3 regions of the Bradyrhizobium sp. Pha-3 genome follow, and region 2 is predicted to be linked to each of the others. Evidence: predicted binding sites of a transcription regulator. Region 2 holds the regulator's gene; each other region holds the start of a gene.

What was found. Region 2 encodes HrcA, which represses chaperone genes, less so after heat shock. Its sites were predicted from a motif close to GTTAGCACTCNCNNNNNGNGAGTGCTAAC; they were not measured.
Region 1: ACE10X_RS18085 (co-chaperone GroES) is a predicted target of HrcA. The motif match lies at 2,398-2,426, and genes of this name have one in related genera.
Region 3: ACE10X_RS10210 (co-chaperone GroES) is a predicted target of HrcA. The motif match lies at 2,444-2,472, and genes of this name have one in related genera.

The regions. Positions count from the first base shown of each region.
Region 1 is NZ_CP170151.1:3,918,112-3,922,263, reverse strand. It holds gene ACE10X_RS18095 (FAD-binding oxidoreductase) at 1-1,402, opposite strand, end outside; gene ACE10X_RS18090 (hypothetical protein) at 1,871-2,167, opposite strand; gene ACE10X_RS18085 (co-chaperone GroES) at 2,459-2,773, shown strand; gene groL (chaperonin GroEL) at 2,864-4,152, shown strand, end outside.
Region 2 is NZ_CP170151.1:9,321,775-9,325,926, forward strand. It holds gene ACE10X_RS44415 (helix-turn-helix domain-containing protein) at 1-376, shown strand, start outside; gene ACE10X_RS44420 (VOC family protein) at 445-870, shown strand; gene grpE (nucleotide exchange factor GrpE) at 919-1,524, opposite strand; gene hrcA (heat-inducible transcriptional repressor HrcA) at 1,690-2,778, opposite strand; gene rph (ribonuclease PH) at 2,949-3,662, shown strand; gene rdgB (RdgB/HAM1 family non-canonical purine NTP pyrophosphatase) at 3,674-4,152, shown strand, end outside.
Region 3 is NZ_CP170151.1:2,142,202-2,146,353, forward strand. It holds gene ACE10X_RS10200 (transposase) at 1-123, opposite strand, end outside; gene groL (chaperonin GroEL) at 386-2,026, opposite strand; gene ACE10X_RS10210 (co-chaperone GroES) at 2,096-2,410, opposite strand; gene ACE10X_RS10215 (hypothetical protein) at 2,702-2,998, shown strand; gene ACE10X_RS10220 (oxygenase MpaB family protein) at 3,465-4,152, opposite strand, start outside.

The DNA.
Region 1 (4,152 bases), 4.0 Mb from region 2:
TCCACTGCGCGAGCAGCGCACCGTGCCGACCGCGTGCGTGGAAGGAGAAGTAGGGCGCTGGCCCGTCCGGGTAGACGTGGGTGAAGCGACAGGTAACTTCACCCTTCACTCCGGTCGCTTGCAGAATCGCCTGTTCTGTTCCCGCCTTGACCTGATCGTGAAAGCTTTCGAACCGATCCCAGGTGATGGCGGTCTCGAACGTATCGTTGATGATAGCAACGGGCGCCAAGAATTCGCGCGCATAGGGCATGCGAATGAACGCGTTGCGCCAGATGCCTGCCGCGCCTTCGAGATGCGCGTCGCCGGCCTCTGCGGGCTCCGGTGTCCCGCGGTGGTCGGCGCAGCATTCGAGCGCACGCTTGAACCAGGCGTCCAGGGAATGATCGCCCGATTCGAATGCAAGCACCATGATGGCGGAGCTGCCGTCGGACGCACCGGTGTTGAACGCCTCCTGCGGATCCAGGATGCGGCAATTGGAGGGATAGAGGCCGGCTTGTGCCACCGCACGCACCGAGCGCGCGGCATCGAAGAAAGTGGGAAAGCGAACCGATGTGCCGGCGCGGAATTTTGGACGCGGCTGCAATCGCATCCATGCGCGCGAGATCACGCCTAAGATTCCTTCCGAGCCAATGAACATGCGGTCGGGGCTCGGCCCCGCGCCCGAGCCGGGAAGCCGGCGCGTCTCCACGACGCCAACCGGCGTCACGACACGCAGGCTTTCAACGAAATCGTCGATATGGGTGTAGAGACTGGCGAAGTGGCCGCCCGATCGTGTTGCGATCCAACCGCCCAAGGTCGAATACTCAAAGCTCTGCGGAAAATGCCGCAGCGTGACGCCGTGCGGCTTGAGCTGGTTTTCCAGCGATGGCCCATAGGTGCCGGCGTCGATCAATGCGGCGCGCGAGACCGGATCGACTTCGACGACCTTGGAGAGATTGCGCAGGTCTAACGTGACGGCCGCCTTGTGCTTGATGCCATCGGCCAGCGGCTCGACGCCACCGCACACGCTGGATCCGCCCCCGAACGGCGTCAGCGAAGCACCGACGGACCCCGCCCAGTCCATGACAGCCGATATCTCCGTCTCGTTGCGTGGATAGGCCACGATATCGGGCGCGCAACCGTAATCGCCGAGCATGGCCCTGACGTAATCCGGATAGGACTTGCCGTAAGTGTGCGCGGCGCGGTCGTAGCGTTCGGTCGTGCAGAACGGCGTGAGCGAAGCTGGCAGCACCACGCGCGGCTCCCGCAAGGATAGCTCTTCAAGGCCGGGAACAGTTACCGTGTCGAATTCGCGGGCGCCAAACTTGGCATGGTAGCGGCCGAGGACAAACGCCCGCTCTTCCGCGCTCATGCCTTCGCCTTCCCGTCCCCAGCCGTAATGTTTCAGCCTTGCGCCGGTCATGAGCGTTCCCCGCGTTTCGTTGCTGAGAGCTTCTTGAATCGAAGAACAAGATACTCTGAACGACCGCGCTGCAGAGTGAGCTCGTTTGATCGAAACAATACGCTTTCGAGAAGGAGTATGAAAGACGGCGGCGGCGGGACAGTTCCTTCAGCAAACGGCGCCGCAGCGGGCACCGCACCCGACTCAGTCTTACCCGCATGGGGTGCGACCACATGTCAGTCCGCCTTCCGCGCGGGTGGACGTCGTGCGACACCTTGAGAGAGCTTGGCATGCTGAATTGCGATAGACTGCACAGACCAATGGAATACCCCGTCTGGTTCGGGAGATACGTATTTGGTCTCCGAAAGCGACCTCGAGCTCGTTAGCGGATTGGGATGCGGCCAACGCAGCCGCGATGATGCAATCGGATACATTGTCCGTCAGCACCGCCGCGCACGATCCTCCCGCGACAACCGACGCGCGGAAGACTTACGCATCAGATTCTATTTTCACCAAAATTTCCCCGGCAATGATTTCAGGGTCTCCAAGATTAAGGTCATGCAGGCTTGCTTGAACGAAATCCAGAACTTTATCGTTCGCGGCATTGGCGCTTTCGCGGTCCTCGAATATCATCACAGCTACACCGACGCCATCGCCCCCATCCAATACGTAATAGGATCTGAATCCGTGCGATTCCCTTAGGATCTGACCGATGCCACTTTTGGCGCGGCGAGCAGCGTCAGCAACCGAGCGAACGTTGGTGTACTTTCGAATGAACATGTACATCAGCCACCCATCTATCTCAGTCCTAACCCGCGCATCAAAGCATATTGAGCCGGCGTTGTACTAGGACCGACTTCCGCGTCGGGTCACTCGCGTCGATTTGGTATGCCCGCAACCACGTCCGATCTCCCGCGAACAGCCGTAGTCAAAGTGAGGGGCGCGGTTCGACACCAAGACCAACAGGCGACGTGGGTCCCCTTGCGCCGGAGTGTCACGGACTTATGTGAGGACCGGTGAGCACTCGCTCATTGCGACTGCCAACCCAGCAATAATCAAAAAGCCAAGGAGGATCGCATGAAATTCCGTCCGCTTCACGACCGCGTCGTGGTCAAGCGCATCGACGCCGAAGAGAAGACCGCTGGCGGCGTCATCATTCCGGATACTGCCAAGGAAAAGCCCTCCCAGGGGGAAGTGATCGCCGTCGGTCCCGGTGGTCGCGACGAAGCTGGCAAGCTGATCCCGATTGACCTCAAGGTAGGCGACCGGGTCCTGTTCAGCAAGTGGTCCGGCACCGAGGTCAAGATCGACGGCCAGGAGCTTCTGATCATGAAGGAGAGCGACGTCATGGGCGTTCTCACCAACGTGGCCGGCTCCAGGAAGGCGGCCTAACGCTGACCGCCGCAAACGCTTACCTCTGAGGAGCGCCTGCCGATGCTGCCTCGCAGGTGAGAGACGAATTTCAATTCAGGGAGGACAAACATGTCAGCTAAAGAGGTCAAACTAGGTGTCGATGCCCGCGATCGCATGCTACGCGGCGTGGACATCCTTGCCAATGCGGTGAAGGTCACCCTCGGCCCGAAGGGCCGCAACGTCGTCCTCGAGAAGTCGTTCGGCGCGCCCCGCATCACCAAGGACGGCGTTGCCGTCGCTAAGGAGATCGAGCTTGAGGACAAGTTCGAGAACATGGGCGCCCAGATGGTGCGCGAAGTGGCGTCGAAGGCGGCGGATGCTGCCGGCGACGGCACCACCACCGCGACCGTGCTGGCTGCCGCGATCGTCCGTGAAGGCGCCAAGTCGGTCGCCGCCGGCATGAACCCGATGGATCTGAAGCGCGGTATCGACCTCGCGGTCGAAGCCGTCGTTGCGGACCTCCAGAAGAACTCGAAGAAGGTCACCTCGAACGAGGAGATCGCCCAGGTCGGCACCATTTCGGCCAACGGCGATGCCGAGATCGGCAAGTTCCTCGCCGACGCCATGAAGAAGGTCGGCAACGAGGGCGTGATCACGGTCGAGGAAGCCAAGTCGCTCGAGACCGAGCTCGACGTCGTCGAGGGCATGCAGTTCGACCGCGGCTACATCTCGCCCTACTTCGTCACCAACGCCGACAAGATGCGCGTTGAAATGGACGACGCCTACATCCTCATCAACGAGAAGAAGCTCTCCTCGCTGAACGAGCTGCTGCCGCTGCTCGAGGCCGTGGTGCAGACCGGCAAGCCGCTGGTCATCGTCGCCGAAGACGTCGAAGGCGAAGCCCTCGCCACCCTCGTCGTCAACCGCCTGCGCGGCGGCCTGAAGGTCGCGGCCGTCAAGGCTCCGGGCTTCGGCGATCGCCGCAAGGCCATGCTGCAGGACATCGCGATCCTGACCGGCGGCCAGGCCATCTCGGAAGACCTCGGCATCAAGCTCGAGAACGTCACGCTGCAGATGCTCGGTCGCGCCAAGAAGGTGATGATCGACAAGGAGAACACCACGATCGTCAACGGCGCCGGCAAGAAGGCCGACATCGACGCCCGCGTTGCCCAGATCAAGGCGCAGATCGAGGAGACCACCTCGGACTACGACCGTGAGAAGCTGCAGGAGCGTCTCGCCAAGCTCGCAGGCGGCGTCGCGGTGATCCGCGTCGGCGGCGCGACCGAGGTCGAGGTGAAGGAGCGCAAGGATCGCGTTGATGACGCGATGCACGCGACCCGCGCGGCTGTCGAGGAAGGCATCCTGCCGGGCGGCGGCGTCGCCCTGCTCCGGGCCTCCGAACATCTCAAGGGCATCCG
Region 2 (4,152 bases):
CCACATGCCGTCTTTCGAAGTCGCGTTCGCCTATCGAAAACTGGCGCGTTCGGCCGGCGCTATCAGCATCACGGCACTGGCCGACGAGATCGGCTGGAGCCGCAAGCATCTGGCCGGCCGGTTTCGGTCCGAGCTCGGCCTCGCCCCCAAATCGCTGGCGCGCATGATGCGGTTTCACCGGGCGAGCCGGCTGGCACAAAGCGGCACCGCGCTTGGCTGGGCGGGGATCGCGGCGGAAAGCGGCTATGCCGACCAGGCCCATCTCGCCCGCGAATTCGTCGAATTCGCGGGCGAACCGCCAACCGCCTGGGCGCGCCGCCAGGCGCTGACCGGCCGCCGGCTGGTTCACGCCGGCGATGGGCTGGCGGACTGGTAACAAACCTTCAAGCCGACGCCGCGTTGCCTCGTGCAGGATGGCGCCGTCAGCCAAGGAGGTGAGCGACCATGACGCACGACATCGAACCGCCCCGCATCTATCCGACCCTGCGCTGCAAGGACGCCGAGGCGATGACCAATTGGCTCACGACGGTGCTTGGGTTCACCGAACACGTCGTCTACCGCGATGGCGGCGTGATCCATCACGCCGAGCTCGCCTATGGTTCCTCGATGCTGATGCTGGGCCAGAGCCGTGACGACGCATATGGCCGGCTGGTCGGCGACCTCGACAACCGTCGCACGGACTCGATCTATATCGCCGTCGACGATCCCGACGCGCTGCACGCGAAGGTCAAGGCTGCCGGCGCAAAGATCGAGATGGAACTGCGAGACACCGACTATGGCAGCCGCGACTTCGCCTGCCGCGATCCGGAAGGAAATCTCTGGAGCTTCGGCACCTATTGGCCGAAGGCACACGAAAAGCCGCGACCGTGAGCCCGCGCAATCCGCGAGCTCACAAACGGGCAGCCGGAATCGGACGGATCAGGCGGTGATGTCCGCGGTCGGGGCGGCCTTGGCGCCGCCCTTGGAGACGCCGACCAGTGCCGGGCGCAGGATGCGCTCGCCGATCATGTAACCGGCCTGCACGACCTGCACCACGGTGCCCGACGGCACCGACGGATCAGGCACCTCGAACATCGCCTGCTGGAAGTTCGGATCGAACTTCTCGCCGATCGGGTCGAACTTCTTGACGCCGTTCTTCTCCAGCGCGTTGAGCAGTGAACGTTCAGTCAACTCGACGCCTTCGAGCAACGCCTTCAGGCCGGGATCGGCGGCTTCCTTGGTCTCGGCCGGCACCGCATCGAGCGCGCGCTGCAGGTTGTCGGCGATATCGAGCACGTCGCGGGCAAAGCCGGTGATGCCATAGGTCTTGGCGTCGGCGACCTCGCGGCGGGTGCGCTGGCGGAGATTCTCCATCTCGGCCAGCGTGCGCAGCGTCCGGTCGCGCGCCTCGGCGAGTTCCTTGGTCAGCGCCTCTGCCGATCCGGCCTCGGGCTCGTCAGGCATGATGTAGGGCTTCGAGACAACGGGCTCACCCGTCGGCGCCGAATTCTCGGTGTTGTCATTGGCCCGGTTCGGATCGGTCATGGCTTGCCTTCTCGAAAACTCGCGTCGGTTCAAATCTTGGGGATTGCTTGCCGGGATATCGTGCTTTGGGCGGCGAAAATCAAGCGCAACATACCGGCCTCGGGAACTGGGATCTCCGGCTTGGGTGAAGAAAACCCGTCAAATGAAAGCGAAATCGCCCTCCGGTCAGCCGCCCAGCATCTTGCTGACGATGCGCGCGGCATAATCAACGGTCGGGATCACCCGCGCATAGTTCAGCCGCGTCGGTCCGATCACGCCGAGGACGCCCACGATCCGCCCCTGGGCGTCGCCGTAGGGCGCGATGATGGTAGAGGAACCCGACAGCGAGAACAGCTTGTTCTCCGAGCCGATGAAGATCCGCACGCCCTCGCCGCGTTCGGCGCGGCCGAGCAGATCGATCACGCCGCGCTTGGTTTCGAGATCGTCGAACAGCGACTTGATGCGCTCGAGATCGTCGAGCGCATGCAGGTCCTCGAGCAGATTGGCGTGACCGCGCACGATCAGCTGCCGGTCCTCGTTCTCGCCGCCGGACCAGCTCGCGATGCCGGCCGCGACCACCTTTTGCGTGAGCTGATCGAGCTCGGCGCGGTTTTGCGTCAATGCCGTCTCGAGCTCGAGCCGCGCTTCAGCCAGCGTCCGGCCGCGGATCCGCGCATTGAGGAAGTTGGTCGCCTCGGTCAGGGCCGAGGATGGAACACCCGGCGGCAGCGCCAGCACGCGGTTTTCGACCTGGCCGTCTTCGCCGACCAGCACGACCAGCGCTTTCTCCGGCTCCAGCCGGACGAACTCGATGTGCTTGAGCCGCGCATTCGACTTTTGCGTCAGCACCACCGCCGCGGCACGGGTCAGCCCCGACAGCCGCGTCAGGGCTTCGCCAAGCGCGGCCTCGACGGATTGCGCGCGGCCGACGGCAGCAAGCTGGGTCTGGATCGATTGACGCTCGGCCTCGGTGAGGTCGCCGACCTGCATCAGCGCATCGACGAAGAAGCGCAGCCCGAGTTCGGTCGGTAACCGTCCGGCGGATGTATGCGGCGCATAGATCAGGCCGAGCTGCTCGAGATCCGACATCACATTGCGGACCGAGGCCGGCGACAGCGGTAATGCGATCAGGCGCGAAATGTTGCGGGAACCGACCGGCTCGCCGGTCGCAAGATAGCTCTCGACGATTTGACGAAAAATGTCGCGCGAACGCTCGTTGAGCTGGGCGAGCCCGGCATGCGGCGCGATCAGGCCAATCGGATCGTGGTGAGTCACACTCCAGTCCCTCACAATTACTGCATAATTTGTCGATCCGGGAGGCCGATGACAAGCATGCATTCGGCCCCGTGGTACCGGACCCTGCCGGGGCCGAAAACCCTTGCCGCTGCCCCTTCCCCCTCCTACAAGCACGGCCAGCCAATTTTCTCGGATTTCTGGAGGATTTCATGCGGCCAAGCCGCCGTGCACCCGATGAACTGCGTCCCGTGTCGCTGGAACGCGGCGTCGTCAAATATGCCGAGGGTTCCTGCATGGTGAAGTTCGGCGACACCCATGTGCTGGTGACCGCCACGCTGGAAGAGCGGTTGCCGCCGTGGCTGAAGGGCCAGGGCCGCGGCTGGGTCACCGCCGAATACGGCATGCTGCCGCGTGCCACCCTGGAACGCACCCGTCGCGAGGCCTCGGCCGGCAAGCAGGGCGGCCGGACGGTCGAGATTCAGCGGCTGATCGGCCGCTCGCTGCGCGCGGCCGTCGATCTCGAGGCGCTCGGCGAGCGCCAGATCACGGTCGATTGCGACGTCATCCAGGCCGACGGCGGCACCCGCACCGCCTCGATCACCGGTGCCTGGGTGGCGCTGGCCGACTGCATCAACTGGATGAAGACCCGCAACATGCTGAAGACCAATGTGTTGCGCGACAACGTGGCGGCGATCTCCTGCGGCATCTACCAGGGCACGCCGGTGCTCGATCTCGACTATGCCGAGGATTCCGAAGCCGACACCGACGCCAATTTCGTCATGACCGGCGACGGCCGGATCATCGAGGTGCAGGGCACCGCCGAGAAGACGCCGTTCTCGGAAGGCGAGTTCCTGGCGCTGATGGCGCTGGCGCGCAAAGGTGTCGCGCGTCTGGTCGACTTGCAAAAGATCGCGGTGGCGTAGTCAGATTGGTAATGCACCGCCGAATCACCGGAAGGCTCGTCATCGCCACCCATAATCCCGGCAAGCTTGCCGAGATGCGGGAACTGCTGGCGCCGCATGGCGTGGAGGTGGTGTCGGCGGGCGAGCTTGACCTTGCCGAGCCCGAGGAGACCGGCGACAGTTTTCGCGCCAACGCGGCGATCAAGGCGATCGCGGCAGCGAAGGCAACTGGACGGCCCGCCTTCGCCGACGATTCCGGCATCGTGGTCGACGCGCTCGACGGCGCGCCCGGGATCTACTCGGCGCGTTGGGCCGGCGAGGGCAAGGACTTCATGGCGGCGATGACGCGGATCGAGCGGCTGCTGCAGGAACGCGGCGCCACCGCACCGGACCGGCGCAAGGCCCACTTCGTCTCGGCGTTGTGCGTGGCCTGGCCCGACGATCACCTCGAGGAGGTCGAGGCCCGCGTCGACGGAACCCTGGTCTGGCCGCCGCGTGGCACTGCCGGCTT
Region 3 (4,152 bases), 2.2 Mb from region 2:
CCGCCGCGCCACCCCGGAAGCGCTTGCACCCGGCGCGAAACTCTCCGCAACAATCGCCGCTTTCGCATCCGTCGACCAGCGCCGTCGGCGGCCAGTCCCCGTGATGATCTCGATGCGCTGCAACGTGTTAGAGCCGTCCTCAAGGATAGCCGTATGCCTATCCTTAGCGCCATCCTTACAACTATCCTTTGACATGGTGACCTCGTGAAAAACCAATCCACGAGGTCTTCCTAGCCGACCAGATCAGCCCTCAGGGCGTGGTCACCGGATGACGCTCACGAAGTATCATCGGCATTGGCTGCGCTACCAGGCAGTTTGCGCGCAAACAAAAACCCTGGCATCGCTGCCGGGGTTTTGCATTTCTTGGATCGCTTGAGCGCGGACTTTAGAAGTCCATGCCGCCCATACCGCCGCCCGGAGGCATCGCGGGGCCGCCGGCGTTCTTCTTCGGCAGTTCGGCAACCATCGCTTCCGTGGTGATCAGGAGCGCGGCAACCGAGGCGGCGTTCTGGATCGCGGTGCGTACGACCTTGGTCGGATCGATGATGCCCTTGCTGACGAGATTGACGTACTCGCCGGTCTGACTGTCGAAGCCGAACGCGTACTGATCCTTCTCCAAGATCTTGCCGACGATGACGGAACCATCCTCGCCCGCGTTGATCGCGATTTGGCGGGCCGGAGCCGACAGCGCCTTGCGCACGATCTCGACGCCGGTCTTCTGGTCGTCGTTCTTGGTGCGGATGCCCTTGAGGTGCTCGGAGGCCCGGAGCAGGGCGACCCCACCGCCCGGCAGGATGCCTTCCTCGACGGCCGCGCGGGTCGCGTGCATCGCGTCATCAACGCGATCCTTGCGCTCCTTCACCTCGACCTCGGTCGCGCCGCCGACGCGGATCACCGCGACACCGCCTGCGAGCTTGGCGAGACGCTCCTGCAGCTTCTCACGGTCATAGTCCGAGGTGGTCTCCTCGATCTGCGCCTTGATCTGGGCAATGCGGGCGTCGATGTCGGCCTTCTTGCCACTTCCGTTGACGATCGTGGTGTTCTCCTTGTCGATCATCACCTTCTTGGCGCGACCGAGCATCTGCAGCGTGACGTTCTCGAGCTTGATGCCGAGGTCTTCCGAGATCGCCTGGCCGCCGGTCAGGATCGCGATGTCCTGCAGCATGGCCTTGCGGCGATCGCCGAAGCCCGGAGCCTTGACGGCTGCGACCTTCAGACCACCGCGGAGACGGTTCACGACCAGCGTGGCCAAAGCCTCGCCTTCGACGTCTTCAGCGACGATGACGAGAGGCTTGCCAGTCTGCACCACGGCCTCGAGCAGCGGCAGCAGCTCGTTCAGCGAGGAGAGCTTCTTCTCGTATACCAAGATGTAGGCGTCGTCCATCTCAGCGCGCATCTTGTCGGCGTTGGTGACGAAGTAGGGCGAGATGTAGCCGCGGTCGAACTGCATGCCCTCGACGACGTCGAGCTCGGTCTCGAGCGACTTGGCTTCCTCGACCGTGATCACCCCCTCGTTGCCGACCTTCTTCATGGCGTCAGCGAGGAACTTGCCGATCTCGGCATCGCCGTTGGCGGAAATGGTCCCGACCTGGGCGATTTCCTCGTTCGAGGTCACCTTCTTGGAGTTTTTTTCTAGATCCGAGACGACGGCCTCGACTGCGAGATCGATACCGCGCTTCAGGTCCATCGGGTTCATGCCGGCGGCAACCGATTTAGCGCCTTCACGGACGATCGCCGCAGCCAGCACGGTCGCCGTGGTGGTGCCGTCGCCGGCAGCATCCGCCGCCTTCGACGCCACCTCCCGCACCATCTGGGCGCCCATGTTCTCGAACTTGTCCTCGAGCTCGATCTCCTTGGCGACCGCAACGCCGTCCTTGGTGATGCGGGGCGCGCCGAACGACTTCTCGAGCACCACGTTGCGGCCCTTCGGACCGAGGGTGACCTTCACCGCATTGGCAAGGATGTCCACGCCACGCAGCATGCGATCGCGGGCATCGACGCCCAGTTTGACCTCTTTAGCTGACATATTTTCCTCCTTGAATTGAGATTCGTCTCTCACCTGCGAGGCAGGGATGAGCGTTTGCGGCGGTCAGCGTTAGGCCGCCTTCTTGGAGCCGGCGACGCCGGTGAGAACGCCCATGATGTCGCTCTCCTTCATGATCAGAAGCTCCTGGCCGTCGATCTTGACCTCGGTGCCCGACCACTTGCCGAACAGGACCCGCTCGCCGACCTTGACGTCGATGGGGATCAGCTTGCCGGCTTCATCGCGGCCGCCCGGGCCAACGGCGATGACTTCGCCCTGCGAGGGCTTTTCCTTGGCACTGTCCGGAATGATGATGCCGCCAGCAGTCTTCTCTTCGGCGTCGATACGCTTGACCACGACGCGGTCGTGAAGCGGACGGAATTTCATGCGATCCTCCTTGGCTTTTGTGATTATTGTTGGATTGGCAGTCGCAATAAGCGAGTGCTCACCGCTTCTCACATAAGTCTGTGACACTCCGGCGCAAGAGCTTGGACCATGTCGCCTGTTCGCCCTTGGTGTCTGAACCGTGCCCCTCACTTTGCCGGGGCTGTTTTGGGCAGGATCGGACGTGGCTGCGGGCATACTAAATCGACGCACCAACGCGGAAGTAGGTCCTAGCCCAGCATAGGCCCAATATGCTTTGATGCGCCGGTTGGGACTGAGACGCATGGGTGGCTGATGTACATCTTCATTCGAACGTACACCAAGGTTCGTTCGGTTGCGGATGCTGCTCGCCGCGCCAAAAGCGGGATCGGTCAGATCCTAAGGGAATCGCACGGATTCAGATCTTATTACGTATTGGATGGGGGCGATGGCGTCGGTGTCGCTGTGATGATATTCGAGGACCGCGAAAGCGCCAATGCTGCGAACGATAAAGTGCTGGATTTCGTTCAAGCAAGCCTGCATGACCTTAATCTTGGAGACCCCGAAATCATCGCCGGGGAAGTTTTGGTGAAGATAGAATCTGATGCGTAAGTCTTTCGCGTTTCGGTTGTCGCGAGAGGACCGGACTTCTCCGTGTGCGGTCCTCTACCGCCGCTCGTGACCCGAGGCGACAGCCGGGAGGCCGATTCATTGGTGCAAACGACGCATTCTTTGAAGCGACGCTCCTCGGTCGTAGGGGAGGCCTAAGAGGCGGCGGGAGTTCACAAACTTGTCGATCGACCGGAGCAAGTGGTCGGCAGGGACGTGTCTTTCGACCAAGAACTCATAAAACAATGCAGCCTGTTCCTCCGTCCCGTCGACGTAAAAGTTGACCCTGAAACGGCGACGTCGACCGGCATGGCCGGTTCTGTTGCGGAAGGTGACAACATAGGCAGGTGGGGCAGCGTCGGCCCGTCCAGCCGCGTTCCGCCGAACTCGAGTTCCTGGTCCGGTCGTGCAGGACCGCGAGCGCGGTATAAAGGGATCGCCGCTACGTCCGCGGTTGTCCCGGACTGCGTCACCTGTTCCAGCGCTCTTCCAACCTAGGGCGTCCTATCCATGCCCTGTTCAGACACCGGGTTGTCCAGCCCAGCTGCGGCGTTCCCTGCAGTCGTGCTCGAGCTTCCTGGTAGGGGCCGACGTAGCGAAGCTGGGTCGGTATTTTGGGATAGATGCGACGTATTCGTGCAACGGCACGCTCTGCGGCCTTCCTGTCGCGCTCGTCACAGGCAAATCCAAAGCCGGTGCGCAACCGGTCCGGTAGCAGCTCGGCACTCAGGGTTTGATACCAGCGCGGCGGCCGCAACCATGGTCGCCCGCCGGCGAAGATCTGTCGGGCCACCTCGCGCGCGGCGGTGCTGACGGACAATGTATCCGATTGCATTATCGCCGCGGTGTAGGCGGCGAACGCGTCCCAATCCGCCGGCAAGTCGCTCGACGTCAGCCCGAACAATGCCCCAAACAGCCGGCTCTCGGCCCAATAGCGCTCGCGCTCTTCGACCGTGAACGGAGGCAGGATCAGGTCATGGACGGCCAGAGCGGTGTCGACGAGGGTCGCGTGAACCCAGCGCAACGCTGCGGCCTCGTTGGCGCGGTAGGGCGAGCCGCTCTCGAACGGACCGATTGCTTCGGGCAGGCGGCCGACGATCATGGTATGGCGGTGGTGCAGGTGCCGGGCTGCGGTAAGGGCCGCATCGAGCGAGCCG